4 regions of the Halopseudomonas salina genome follow, and region 1 is predicted to be linked to each of the others. Evidence: predicted binding sites of a transcription regulator. Region 1 holds the regulator's gene; each other region holds the start of a gene.
The links. Region 1 encodes sigma-54, which starts transcription at its own class of promoters, with help from an activator protein. Its sites were predicted from a motif close to ANTGGCATNNANNTTGCTNT; they were not measured.
Positions count from the first base shown of each region.

Region 1 (3,114 bases):
ACGCCTTGCTGGCGATTGAGGTTTTTTTCCTTGTGCTTTATCAGCTGCCGATCAAGTTTGTCGGTCATCAGGTCAATGGCGGCGTACATGTCTGTGTGCTCTGCGTTGGCGACTACCTCGCCGCCGGCTACATGCAGGATAGCTTCAGCTTTCTGTCGGAAGTTCTCGACTTCGAGTATGACCTGAACATTGGTAATCTTGTCGAAATGTCGCTCCAGGCGGGACATTTTCTCGTTCACGTAATTGCGCAGTGGATCGGTAATGTCGAGCTGATGACCGCTTAGGTTCAGTTGCATATGACTTCTCCTGATTGGCTTGATGAAGCAGGGAAACGAAGTCGATTCCCCATAATGCCGTATTTCGTGCTCTGCGTATCAGGCCCGCCGGTCAGACAATCCGCTTACGTTCGCTCGACGGAGCGATATTGAGCGATTCGCGGTACTTGGCGATGGTACGACGGGCTACATCAATTCCCTGCTCTTCCAGTAAACCAGCGATCTTGCTGTCGCTCAATGGTTTCTTCGGGTTTTCTGTCGAGACCAGTTTCTTGATCAGCGCGCGGATCGCCGTGGAGGAAAATTCGCCGCCTTCAGAGGTGCCGACATGGCTGGAAAAAAAGTACTTAAGCTCGAAGATACCCCGAGGCGTGTGCATGAATTTCTGCGTAGTTACCCGCGAGATCGTTGATTCATGCATACCTACGGCTTCGGCTATGTCGTGCAGCACCAGGGGCTTCATTGCTTCTTCACCGTACTCGAGAAACTCGCGCTGGTGCTCGACAATCTGAGTGGCCACTTTCATCAATGTTTCGTTGCGGCTTTGCAGGCTCTTAATGAACCAGCGTGCTTCCTGCAGGTTATTGCGCAGGTAGGTGTTGTCTGTGCTGGAGTCGGCACGCCGTACCATGGAGGCGTATTGGCTGTTGACCCGGATCTTGGGAACAGATTCCTGATTCAGCTCGACAATCCAGCGGTTGCTGTCGCGGCGCACAATAACATCGGGGATCACATATTCGGGTTCACCCGAAGCTATTTCCGAGCCGGGGCGGGGGTTGAGCGTCTGGATCAACGCGATAACGCGACCCAGCTGGTCTTCCTTGAGCCGTGTGCGACGCATCAGCTGACTGAAATCGCGACTGCCAAGCAAGCCCAGATGATCGCGCACGACCTTCTGTGCCTGCTCCAGCAGCGGGGTGTCGGCCGGCAGCTGGCGCAGTTGCAGCAGCAGGCACTCGCTCAGATCACGTGCCCCTACACCCACGGGTTCGAACTGCTGGATTCGGTGCAGCACCATTTCGATTTCGTCGAGCTCCACTTCGCGCTCCGGGTCGATGGAGGCAAGGATCTCTTCGAGAGACTCCTCCAGATAGCCGTCTGCATTGATTGCATCAATGATCGATAGTGCAATGAGCTGGTCGGTTTCCGAAAGAGGAATCAGGTTCAGCTGCCATTCCAGGTGGCTTTGCAGCGTTTCACCGGTACCGGTGCGGGAAGTGAAATCCCAGTCATCATCATCGCCGCTGGGGAGCGAGCTTGCCGATGTCTGATAGACATCTTCCCACTGGGTATCTACGGGCAAATCGCTAGGAATCTGTTCATTCCAGTTGCCTTCCTCGGCGGCCTGGGAGTGCTGATCAATGGCGTCCATTTCAACCGGCTCGGGTACGGAGACGGCGGGGGCATCGTCGTTGTCGGCTCCATCTGATCCCGAGCCGCCATGATCATCGTCAGCCTCGTCAGCCATTTCCAGCATCGGATTAGCTTCAAGGGCCTCCTGAACCTCCTGTTGGAGGTCGAGACTCGACAGTTGGAGCAGTCTGATGGCCTGCTGCAGCTGCGGCGTCATGGTCAGCTGCTGCCCCATCTTGAGGACGAGCGTAGGTTTCATTATCGGACGTATTACCTTATGCGCTATTACTGGCGTTGGTGCGAGGCTGGCCTGAGGCTAGCATGCCTGAATCGACCCTGTTTTTATAGCCGGAACTCTTGGCCCAGATACACATCCTTGACCAGCTGATTGTCGAGTACGGCCTGCGCGTTTCCCTCGGCGATAATATGCCCATCGCTGACGATGTAGGCCTTGTCGCAGATGTCGAGTGTCTCGCGCACATTGTGATCGGTGATCAGCACGCCAATGCCCTTGTCCCTGAGATGCTGAATGATCTGTTTTATATCGTTTACCGAGATCGGATCCACACCGGCAAAGGGCTCATCGAGCAGAATGAACTTGGGGTCACTTGCCAGCGCGCGAGCTATCTCAGCACGACGGCGCTCGCCGCCGGACAGACTCATGCCCTTGCTGTCGGCCAGATGATGGATATGAAATTCGTGCATCAGGGAGCTCAGCTTGTCGAGCCGGCCCTGCCGGTCCAGATCCTTGCGAGTCTGGAGTATCGCCATGATATTGTCGGCCACACTCAGCTTGCGGAAAATGGATGCCTCCTGGGGGAGGTAGCCGATGCCCTGGCGAGCCCGTCCATGCATGGGCAGATGGGTGACGTCGAGGCCGTCTACCAGTATGTGACCATGGTCGGCCTTCACCAGCCCGACAATCATGTAGAAGCAGGTGGTCTTGCCAGCGCCATTAGGGCCAAGCAGGCCAACTACTTCGCCACTGCGGATGGACAGGGACACATCCTCAACGACCTTTCTCGTCTTGTAGGCCTTGGCCAGATGGCGTGCTTCGAGGACGGTTGCAGCAGATTCGGTCATGGCGGGCCCGGTCATGGATTGGCGGCTTCATCGCGTTGGCGGGGCTGGATCACGATTTCGATGCGCCCCGGTTCGCCCGAGTCACCCGCCGCCGGTCGTCCCGCGTCTACCACCTGTTCATTGATGTCGTAGCTGACGAAGTCACCCTGAAAGGTGTTGCCGCGCTGCTCCAGGCGTGCCTGGTCGATCAGTACTACGCGTTCGCTGTCGGCAAAGTACTCGATGGTCTGCGCGCGGGCGTTCACTTCGCCGTCGTTTTCGCCGGGGGTCTGAGTGTAGGTAGCGGGGTTTCCCGTGCTGGTGATCTTGCTCACCGCACCGGCACTGTCGGTAGCCAGCGTGACCTGGTTTCCAGTGAGGCGCATGCTGCCCTGGGTAATAATGACGTTGCCCCGGTAGACCG
Region 1 is NZ_BMFF01000009.1:24,262-27,375, reverse strand. Features, by position in the region: gene hpf (ribosome hibernation-promoting factor, HPF/YfiA family) at 1-296, opposite strand, end outside; gene IEV54_RS16070 (RNA polymerase factor sigma-54) at 388-1,887, opposite strand; gene lptB (LPS export ABC transporter ATP-binding protein) at 1,971-2,711, opposite strand; gene lptA (lipopolysaccharide transport periplasmic protein LptA) at 2,723-3,114, opposite strand, start outside.

Region 2 (3,114 bases), on a different contig from region 1:
ACTATCTTGCCGCGGTTGAATCCGGTCGTGCGGGGGGTCGCGCATATTCGCGGAGGTACCCTGCCCATCATCGACCTCAACAAGGCCACTGGTGGGCCGGGGCTCGATGATTTGAGTACGGCGTTCGTGATCATCACCGAATATAACTACCGTGTTCAGGGCTTTCTGGTGCGTTCAGTCGAACGAATCGTCAATATGAACTGGTCAGAAATACACCCGCCGCCACGGGGCACCGGTCGCGACCATTACCTGACAGCGGTGACCCGCGTCGACGACAAGATGGTCGAGATTATCGATGTCGAGAAGATTCTTGCCGAAGTCGTGCCAACTGTGGAGACCATCACCGCAGGTGTGATCGATGAGGTAACCCATACCGAAGCTCTGGCGCGCAAGGTGCTGATCGTTGATGACTCATCGGTGGCGCGCAAACAGGTCGTCCGATGTCTGCAGGAAGTGGGTGTGGAAGTGGTCGCGCTCAACGATGGACGTCAGGCGCTCAACTGGCTTCGTGACTTGGTCGAAAATGGCCAGGGTGTATCTGATCTGTTGATGATGGTTTCAGACATCGAAATGCCGGAAATGGATGGGTACACGCTGACCGCCGAGGTGCGCGGTGATCCACGTATGGCCGGTTTGCATATCCTGTTGCACACCTCGCTTTCGGGCGTGTTTAATCAGGCAATGGTAAAAAAGGTGGGTGCAGACGATTTCCTCGCCAAGTTCAAGCCGGATGAGCTGGCACAAAGGGTGATTGATCGCCTGCACGCACTGCGTGAGTAGATCGCCGCATGGGGAAGCAATTCAATTGATTACAGGATGGGCTGCGTGACCTCGGCAAACCAAGATTTTCATGTTTTCAGGGAGTTTCTGGAAAAAGCGTGCGGCATTGTGCTGGGCGACAATAAACAGTACCTCGTAGCCAGTAGGCTGAACCGGTTACTCGAGCAGCAGGGCATCAAAAGCCTGGGCGAGCTGGTAACGCGGATTCAGACGCAGCCCCGCAGTGGGCTGCGAGAGTTGGTCGTGGATGCAATGACCACCAACGAGACACTCTGGTTTAGAGATGTCTATCCATTCGACGTGTTGAAAAACCGATTGCTACCCGAATTCGTGAAGGCCAACCCCGGTCAGCGACCGCGAATATGGTCTGCAGCATGCTCGTCAGGACAGGAGCCCTACTCATTGAGCATGGCCATTGATGAGTTTGAGCGCAGCAATCCCGGTCAGCTGCGTGGTGGCTGTCAAATTGTCGCCACCGATCTGTCCGGGGGTATCCTGACCGCCGCAAAATCGGCGGAGTACGACAGTCTTTCAATCGCCCGCGGACTCTCCTCCGAGCGCCTGGCGCGTTATTTCGACCAGGGCAGTCCGGGTCGCTGGACAGTCAAGCAACCGATCCGCAGTCGGGTCGAGTTCCGCGCCATGAATTTGCTAGACAGTTATTCGATGCTGGGCAAGTTCGATATTGTTTTCTGCCGCAACGTGCTTATCTATTTTTCTGCTGATCTCAAGAAAGATATCCTCAAACGCATACACGGGACCCTCAAGCCCGGCGGTTATCTGATGCTTGGTGCGTCCGAGGCGTTGAATGGCCTCCCTGATCTCTATCAGATGGTTCAGTGCAGTCCGGGTATTGTCTACAAGGCAAAATAGCTACAAGCCGCAAGCTTCGGGCCTCCTTGCCGCTGGGTGACCTGCCGTCCAGGGAAGTGCCGTCCAACGGAATGCCGTCCAACGGTAATCCATTGCCGCTCTGAATTGTTCTTCCTTTCAACTCATTGAATATAAAGGGTTTCGTGTTTTGGCACGGAACCTGCTTTGTTATTGCGCAGAGAGAACTGTGTGGCCATTTATTGCCACAAGAGGAATGCGCAAATGACGATCAATTTTGACAATGCTCTGGGTATCCATGAGAAAGCACTGACTTTCCGCGGTCAGCGTGCGGCCGTTCTAGCCAATAATGTCGCCAACTCGGAAACCCCAAATTACAAAGCGCGTGACCTGGATTTCCAGGCGGTGCTGGCTGCTCAGCAGAGTGGAGATGACAAGGGGTTTGCCGCCAGTACCACACATTCCCGGCATATCAATACCGAAAGCCTGCTCGACCAGGCTGCAGGTCTGCGCTTCCGCACGCCCTTGCAGCCATCACTGGACGGCAACACTGTTGACGCTGACGTCGAGCAAAGCGCTTTCGCCAAGAATGCGATCGAACTGCAGGCCAGCTTTACTTTTCTCAACAGCAAATTCAAGGGGCTGATGACAGCCCTGCGCGGAGAATAAGCCATGTCTCTCAATGACGTTTTCAACATCTCCGGCTCCGGTATGAGCGCACAGTCGCTGCGACTGAACACCACGGCCAGTAACATCGCCAATGCTGAAACGGTTTCCAGCAGCACTGGTGAGACCTACAGGGCCAGGCACCCGGTTTTTGCAACCATGTTCAACGAGCAGCAGCAGGGCATGGGCCAATCGCTTTTTGCCTCTCAGGAGCAGGCAGGGCAGGGCGTTGAGGTTCTGGGTGTGGTTGAGTCCGATGCCGAGTTGCAATCACGGTACGAACCTGATCATCCGATGGCGGATGAGCAGGGCTATGTGTTCTATCCGAATGTCAACATTGTCGAAGAAATGGCCAACATGATGGCCGCTTCACGGGCATATCAAACCAACGTAGAAATCATGAACGCAACCAAGACCATGTTGCAGCGCGTTCTCACACTGGGTCAGTGACAGGAGCTTCAAGACAATGAGTATTTCTAGTGCACTGAGTGTAGGTGAAGGCGTTCTGGATCAGTACAAGGTGGACCAGAGCCGTGACGCCAAGGGCGGTGAGCTTGGCAAGAACGAGTTTCTCAAGTTGCTGGTGACTCAGATGAACAATCAGGACCCGCTGTCGCCTCAAGAGAACGGCGAGTTTATTGCTCAATTGGCTCAGTTCAGTACGGTTGAGGGTATTGAAACGCTGAATTCCTCGATGGAGTCGCTGCTTAACGGCTACCAGTCTTCACAGGCCTTGCAGGCTTCTTCTCTGGTAGGTCGCACGGTCATCGTGCCGGCGGATCAGGCCATGGTAGATACCACCAAGGGGATCAAGGGGCAGTTGGCTCTACCCGCGGC
Region 2 is NZ_BMFF01000001.1:431,480-434,593, forward strand. Features, by position in the region: gene IEV54_RS02155 (chemotaxis protein CheV) at 1-780, shown strand, start outside; gene IEV54_RS02160 (CheR family methyltransferase) at 826-1,653, shown strand; gene flgB (flagellar basal body rod protein FlgB) at 1,876-2,280, shown strand; gene flgC (flagellar basal body rod protein FlgC) at 2,284-2,727, shown strand; gene flgD (flagellar hook assembly protein FlgD) at 2,744-3,114, shown strand, end outside.
Region 2: the regulator sigma-54 is predicted to act here: its motif matches at 1,801-1,820, upstream of flgB (flagellar basal body rod protein FlgB).

Region 3 (3,114 bases), on a different contig from region 1:
GGGACCCGCAGGTCCATGGGTAAACGCTGAAGCGTGGGTGCGGCCCAGTTATTTGACCAACAAGACCGGTATCGGCGTCTCATGCACAACCTGGCTGGCCACGGAGCCCAACACCAGGTTGCCGAGACTACCCATGCCCCGGGTACCCATCACAATCATGGTGCAGCCGAGCTTGCGGGCAGCGTCAACCAGCTCACTGACGACCTCACCCATTATTTCATGGGTCTGAACGGCCAGATTCGCGGCGCGCAATTTGTCGGCCACCTTCGCGTTTACCTCCGCCGCGTGATCTAGCGCACCCGCATTCAGCTGGTCCAGCATGGTCGGCGATACGTAGTTGCCGAAGAGTTTTGGTTCTGTCTGGACATTGACCACATGTACGGTAACGTCACCAAGTGTCGCTGAAAAATCGACCAGATACTCAGCTGCGCGCATTGCGCTTTCCGAGCCGTCAAAGGGTAGCAATATCGTATGCATTTGCGCTTACTCCAGATTGTCCATTTTGATGATTACACTCTGATCATTGTGGCAGACCGGACGTGATGCCGCTTGATGCACATCAAGCTCGCCGTGAACCGAGCGATAGTTATCCTTGCGCAGTACTGCAGCCAACCGAGCGACCCCTGGCAGACAAATTTTACCGGCTACATGGCAGCCGGATGAAAACACGCCCCGAGCATACAGTGTGGGCGATGCGCTCGGATCAGTTAGTTGCCTGTCTCTGTCTACAGCCGATGGCTCATGGACAATGGCTCACGAGCCTGTTCGTGGACCCCCGCATGCGCCGCCAGGGGCTGGCAGGTCACCTGCTTGAAAATGCCTGTGCTTCAGTCACTGGACCCATCTGGCTGTTTTGCCAACCCGGGCTTGAACAGCTGTACCGCAGCCACGGCTTTGCTCACTGTCCCAGCCTTCCCGAATCCCTCGCAAGCAAACTTAAGCGCTACCAGAGAAGCAAAGACCTAGTACCCATGTGGCTGGATAACTGACAAGTCTGGGGTACGCACCAGCATAATCACCTGGGCTGGAAAGCGGCACTACTTTAGGGCGAACCCCAGCCCGCCAAAACTGGTAGAGTGCTGAATTATTCTCAAAATATTAACCTAAACACATGATTTATATAATAAAGATAAAACCTGGCAAGCAAAATGCTATGTGTCCCATGCCAACGCATTTTGAACCACTACAGCAATCATAAAACATGGGGTACACGAAAATGATGAAAAAACTGACAGCCGCCATCGCCACTGCGAGCACACTCGGCTTTGCCAATATGGCCCATGCGGAAACCTTCGAGACTGCCATTGGTGAGATCGATGCCAGCATGACCGCCACTCTGGCCTCTGATTACATCTGGCGCGGCCAGTCACAGACCAACGGTGCCGGCGCGGTTCAGGCGAGCTTGGACTTTGCCCACGAAAGCGGCGTATTCCTTGGTGCCTGGGGCTCTAACGTCGCTGATGAAGATTTCGGCGGAGCCAGCATCGAGCTGGACTACTATGTCGGATACGGTGGCGCCATCACCGAAGACATCAGCTACGCGGTTTCCTGGAACACTTACACTTTTCCCCAGGGTATTGATGCGGTTGACGAATGGATCGCTCACGTAGACGCCTACGGCTTCAGTGGCGGCGTCAAGTACGCCTATGAGCCCCAAAGCGCGCTCTACACTTACATCGGCTATGGCTTTGAATTGCCCTACGATATCGGCCTGGGTCTGCATTATGGTCGCACCGACACGAAGGATCCGATCGGCGCCAGCAGCGATGAAGATTATGCTGACTGGGCTGTGACTCTGGGCAAGACAATGCTAGGTATCGATTGGGCATTGATGTACAGCGACACCAACCTTGGCAACGAGTGCACAGCAATATACGTTGATAGCGATTCTTGCGACTCCAACGTTACTCTGTCTGCTTCAAAGAGCTTCTGATTTAGTACGGCGCCCATTGGGCGCCGTGTTTGCTTCTCAGCTTTTAACCGGAATCGTGGCAAACACGGCTCCGGTTTTTTTAGGCTCTGGTTTTCTTCAGGCCTCGGCAGCCCGTCGACGGATGCCCAGATCAACCTTCATGCATATTGCCGAGATTAAGAGAAAGCCGGCATGCTGCCGGTCAAGCCCGCGGCAGTGTGACGCCGCGCTGCCCCTGATACTTGCCACCCCGGTCACGGTAAGACACTTCACAGGGCTCGTCAGACTCGAAAAACAGCATCTGTGCTACGCCTTCATTGGCGTAAATCTTGGCAGGCAGCGTGGTGGTGTTGGAAAACTCCAGCGTCACATGGCCTTCCCATTCTGGTTCCAGGGGTGTGACGTTGACGATGATGCCACAGCGCGCATAGGTGCTCTTGCCCAGACAAATAGTCAGTACATTCCGCGGAATGCGGAAGTATTCGACAGTACGTGCCAGCGCAAAGGAGTTGGGCGGAATGATGCAGACATCACTGGTGATGTCGACAAAACTCTTCTCGTCGAAATGCTTGGGATCAACGGTGGCCGAGTGGATGTTGGTGAACACCTTGAACTCGTTGGAGCAGCGCACATCGTAGCCGTAGCTGGAAACCCCATAGGATATGACTCGATTACCCTCGTCGCCACGCACCTGACGCTCGACGTAGGGCTCGATCATTCCCTGTTCCTGGGACATGCGACGTATCCAACGGTCAGACTTGATGCTCATGATGTGCCCTGCGATGTGCCGAAAAGAGACCGCATGTTACCGGGTATTGCCAGCGGGAAAAAGCCCCGCCGGCACCTGCAGACATGCCTGGGGAAACTCACTCATCACTGATGCTGATGTCGGGCATAGCACCACCCGTCCTGGCGCGCTCAGCGATGCGCGCGCCGACGTGACGGGCCATGTCCTGATAGAGCATGCTGATCTGACACTCGGGCTCGGCAACAACCGTAGGCGCACCGGCATCGGTCTGCTCCCGAATCATCATGGACAGTGGCATGGAGGCCAGCAGGTCAACACCGTAATCGTTGGCCAGCCGCTCACCTCCGCCCTCACCGAACAAGTGCTCTGCATGCCCACAATTGGAGCAGATGTGGATTGCCATATTTTCCACAATCCCCAGTACCGGGATATTGACCTTGGCAAACATTTCAAT
Region 3 is NZ_BMFF01000001.1:567,051-570,164, reverse strand. Features, by position in the region: gene IEV54_RS02825 (hypothetical protein) at 1-30, shown strand, start outside; gene IEV54_RS02820 (universal stress protein) at 49-477, opposite strand; gene IEV54_RS17425 (hypothetical protein) at 484-612, opposite strand; gene IEV54_RS02815 (GNAT family N-acetyltransferase) at 603-989, shown strand; gene IEV54_RS02810 (TorF family putative porin) at 1,202-1,933, shown strand; gene dcd (dCTP deaminase) at 2,115-2,681, opposite strand; gene apbC (iron-sulfur cluster carrier protein ApbC) at 2,779-3,114, opposite strand, start outside.
Region 3: the regulator sigma-54 is predicted to act here: its motif matches at 1,136-1,155, upstream of IEV54_RS02810 (TorF family putative porin).

Region 4 (3,114 bases), on a different contig from region 1:
ATATCTACCGGAGTGACGTCGTCCCAGCCCAGCTCACGGGTTTCAGGGCGAGCCAGAGCGGGCACTTCCGCTTCCTGGCGCTGCACTTCTTCCGCCTCGACCAGCTTCAAACGCTGGCGGTTGGCGATGTAATACGCAGCGCCGGCGGCCAGGGCACCGAGACTCAGGAAGGAGAAGTGCGGCATGCCGGGAATCAGACCCATGACGATCATGATCGCCGCCGCAATCGCCAGTGCCTTCGGCGAGGCAAACATCTGACGGTTGACCTGCGCGCCCATGTCTTCGGAGGTGGAAACGCGGGTCACCATAATTGCTGCAGCAGTGGACAGCAACAGCGACGGTATCTGCGCCACCAGACCGTCACCAATGGTCAACAGCACGTAGATACGTCCGGCGTCAGCGAAGCTCAAGTCGTGCTGGGCGATGCCGATTGCCAGACCACCAATGACGTTGATGAACAGAATCAGCAGACCGGCGACCGCGTCACCGCGAACAAACTTGCTGGCACCGTCCATGGAGCCGTAGAAGTCTGCCTCCTGGGCCACTTCCTGGCGACGTAGCTTGGCCTGTTCCTGATCGATAATGCCGGCATTGAGGTCGGCATCAATGGCCATCTGCTTGCCGGGCATGGCATCCAGGGTGAATCGCGCACTGACTTCGGAGATTCGTCCGGCGCCCTTGGTTACCACGACGAAGTTGATGATCATGAGGATCGCGAAGACCACCAGACCGACCACATAGTTGCCGCCGATCACCACCTCACCAAAGGCCTGGATAACCTTGCCCGCGGCATCTCCACCCTCATGACCGTAGAGCAGCACCACCCGCGTGGAGGCCACGTTCAGCGCCAGGCGTAGCAAGGTCGCCACCAGCAGGATGGTCGGGAACACAGCGAAGTCCAGGGGCCGCAGGGCGTAGGCACAGACCAGCAGCACCACTAGCGCAAGCGCGATATTGAAGGTAAAGAGCACGTCGAGCAGAAATGGCGGTACTGGCAGCATCATCATGCCGAGCATGACCAGCAACAGAATCGGCACGCCCAGGCTGCCGTGGCGCAGCCCCGCCAGGTTACTGCGCATGTTCCCCATTACTTCTGTGCGATTCACTGCCATGCGTTCGACATTCCCGATCAAATATTTGACGCCAGATACGGCCTGGCATGACCCTACGCAAGTTCCGTTCCAGTCTGCGATTTTTTGTCACAGAATCACACATAGCTGTCACAACGAGGGCGATCGATCGCTGCTAATATTGCAGTGCAACAAAAAAGCGGGCTGCCTTTGAGCCGACCCTGTCTGCCAGTCCAATCAGCCCAAGGGCCGCACCATGAGATCAACCGTGAAGCTGCCCGCTAACATGCCTACACAGCGACTGATCATGGTTGTGCTGAGCCTGCTGGTGGTGCTGTTCATCATTGGCATGTTGTTGATGTCGCGGCTGAATCTGGACTTTGCCCAGCAAGCCATGTCCGACCTGCGTCAGCGTCAGATCATCGATACCTTTGAAGCCAATCTGGACCGCATAAACGCCCACCATCAGAAAATGGAGCAGAATACGGTCGGGCTGGCGCGTACCGGTGAGCTATTTCATCGGCTGCGACAACAGGGCAACGCAAGTGCATCCCGACTGGAATCGATGCTTCGTGACGGGCTGGATGATTTTCCAGACGCGCACGGGAGCGGCGTCTGGTACGAACCGGGGGCTTTAGCCGATCAACCTGTCGGGGTGATTGCCTATCGACAGGGTTCGGAGATCATCACCACCCGTGCCAGCGCCGAATTCGTCAACCGCGCCTGGTATCGGCGACTGGTCGACAACCTGGATAACGCCAGGGTGACGGGCCAGGCCCGCCGCTTCTACTGGACAGCGGCCTACTTCAAGCGCCGTATCGATGACGTGGTAATAAGTCTGAGCACCACCATGCGGGATGCGTCCGGTCGCAGCATTGGTATTGTCTCGACCGACTGGCGGGCCGATGACGTCATCCGCCTGATCAGCGGCGTAGACATAACGCCAGGTACGTTTTCCTTTCTGCTGGACAGCGAGAACCGCAACCTGTCCAGCCTGGCCCGGGCCGATGATGTGGAGCACGCACAACAACTGATGACGGCCATCAGTGACGCTCAGCTGCAACAGCTGGTGCCGCAGGCCGTGGGCCGGTTGTCGAGTGTGACGCCCCCCCGAGAGCAGCGAACCCTCGAAGTGGGGGGCGAGGAGTTTGCCCTGTTCTACTCTGCCACCCAGGCAGGTATGGTTTTCGGCATTGGCGTCCCCCAGGCGGAGATTGACGCTGTTCTGCTACCCATGCGTGCCAGCAACCTGCGGATCGTGGCATTGATCGGCAGTATCCTGGTGGTTTTGTCGGCGTTGATCCTATACATGATCGCCGGCACTCTCAGGCGGCTGCGCAACCTCTACACCGACCCACTGACCCAATTACCCAATCGTGAGCGCTTGCTGGTGGATCTGCGCAGCCGGCCCGCCGCGTCACTGGTATTGCTGAATATCGATGGCTTCAAGCAAATCAACGATTTCTACGGCCATCAGTGTGGCGACCATGTGATTGTGACCCTCTCAACACAGCTGCAAGCCTATCTCCAGGCCAGGCCCCTTTCACGCAGCGGTCGGCTCTACCGTATGCCGGGTGACGAGCTGGCAATCTGGCGACCCGGTCAGGCAGATGAGGCCGCACTGGTTAGCCTGGCGAGTGATCTACAGGCGTTTGTGAGCTCGGTACGGACCCAGTGGGAAGATCACGATATTACGCTGCATGTCAGTATGGGGCTGGCCAGTACGCGCCTGCGCAACGGCGAAAAACTCGACCCGGAACACCTGCTCCCCTCCGCCAATATTGCCCTGGAGCACGCCCGTGTAGCTCAGGCCGGTTACATGCTCTACGACCCTGCCGATCGTGCGCGCGAGAATTACGAACACAACCTTATCTGGGCCAACAAGTTGAAGCTGGCTCTTGAAGAAAACCGGCTGGTGCCCTTCTTCCAACCCATCATGCACGTGGAGAGCGGCCGGATAGAAAAATATGAATGTCTGGTGCGTATGCTCGACCACCAGGGTGAACCGATCAGCCCGGCCATGTTCCTGCCCATTGCCCGGAAA
Region 4 is NZ_BMFF01000003.1:185,893-189,006, forward strand. Features, by position in the region: gene flhA (flagellar biosynthesis protein FlhA) at 1-1,088, opposite strand, end outside; gene IEV54_RS08240 (EAL domain-containing protein) at 1,339-3,114, shown strand, end outside.
Region 4: the regulator sigma-54 is predicted to act here: its motif matches at 1,167-1,186, upstream of flhA (flagellar biosynthesis protein FlhA).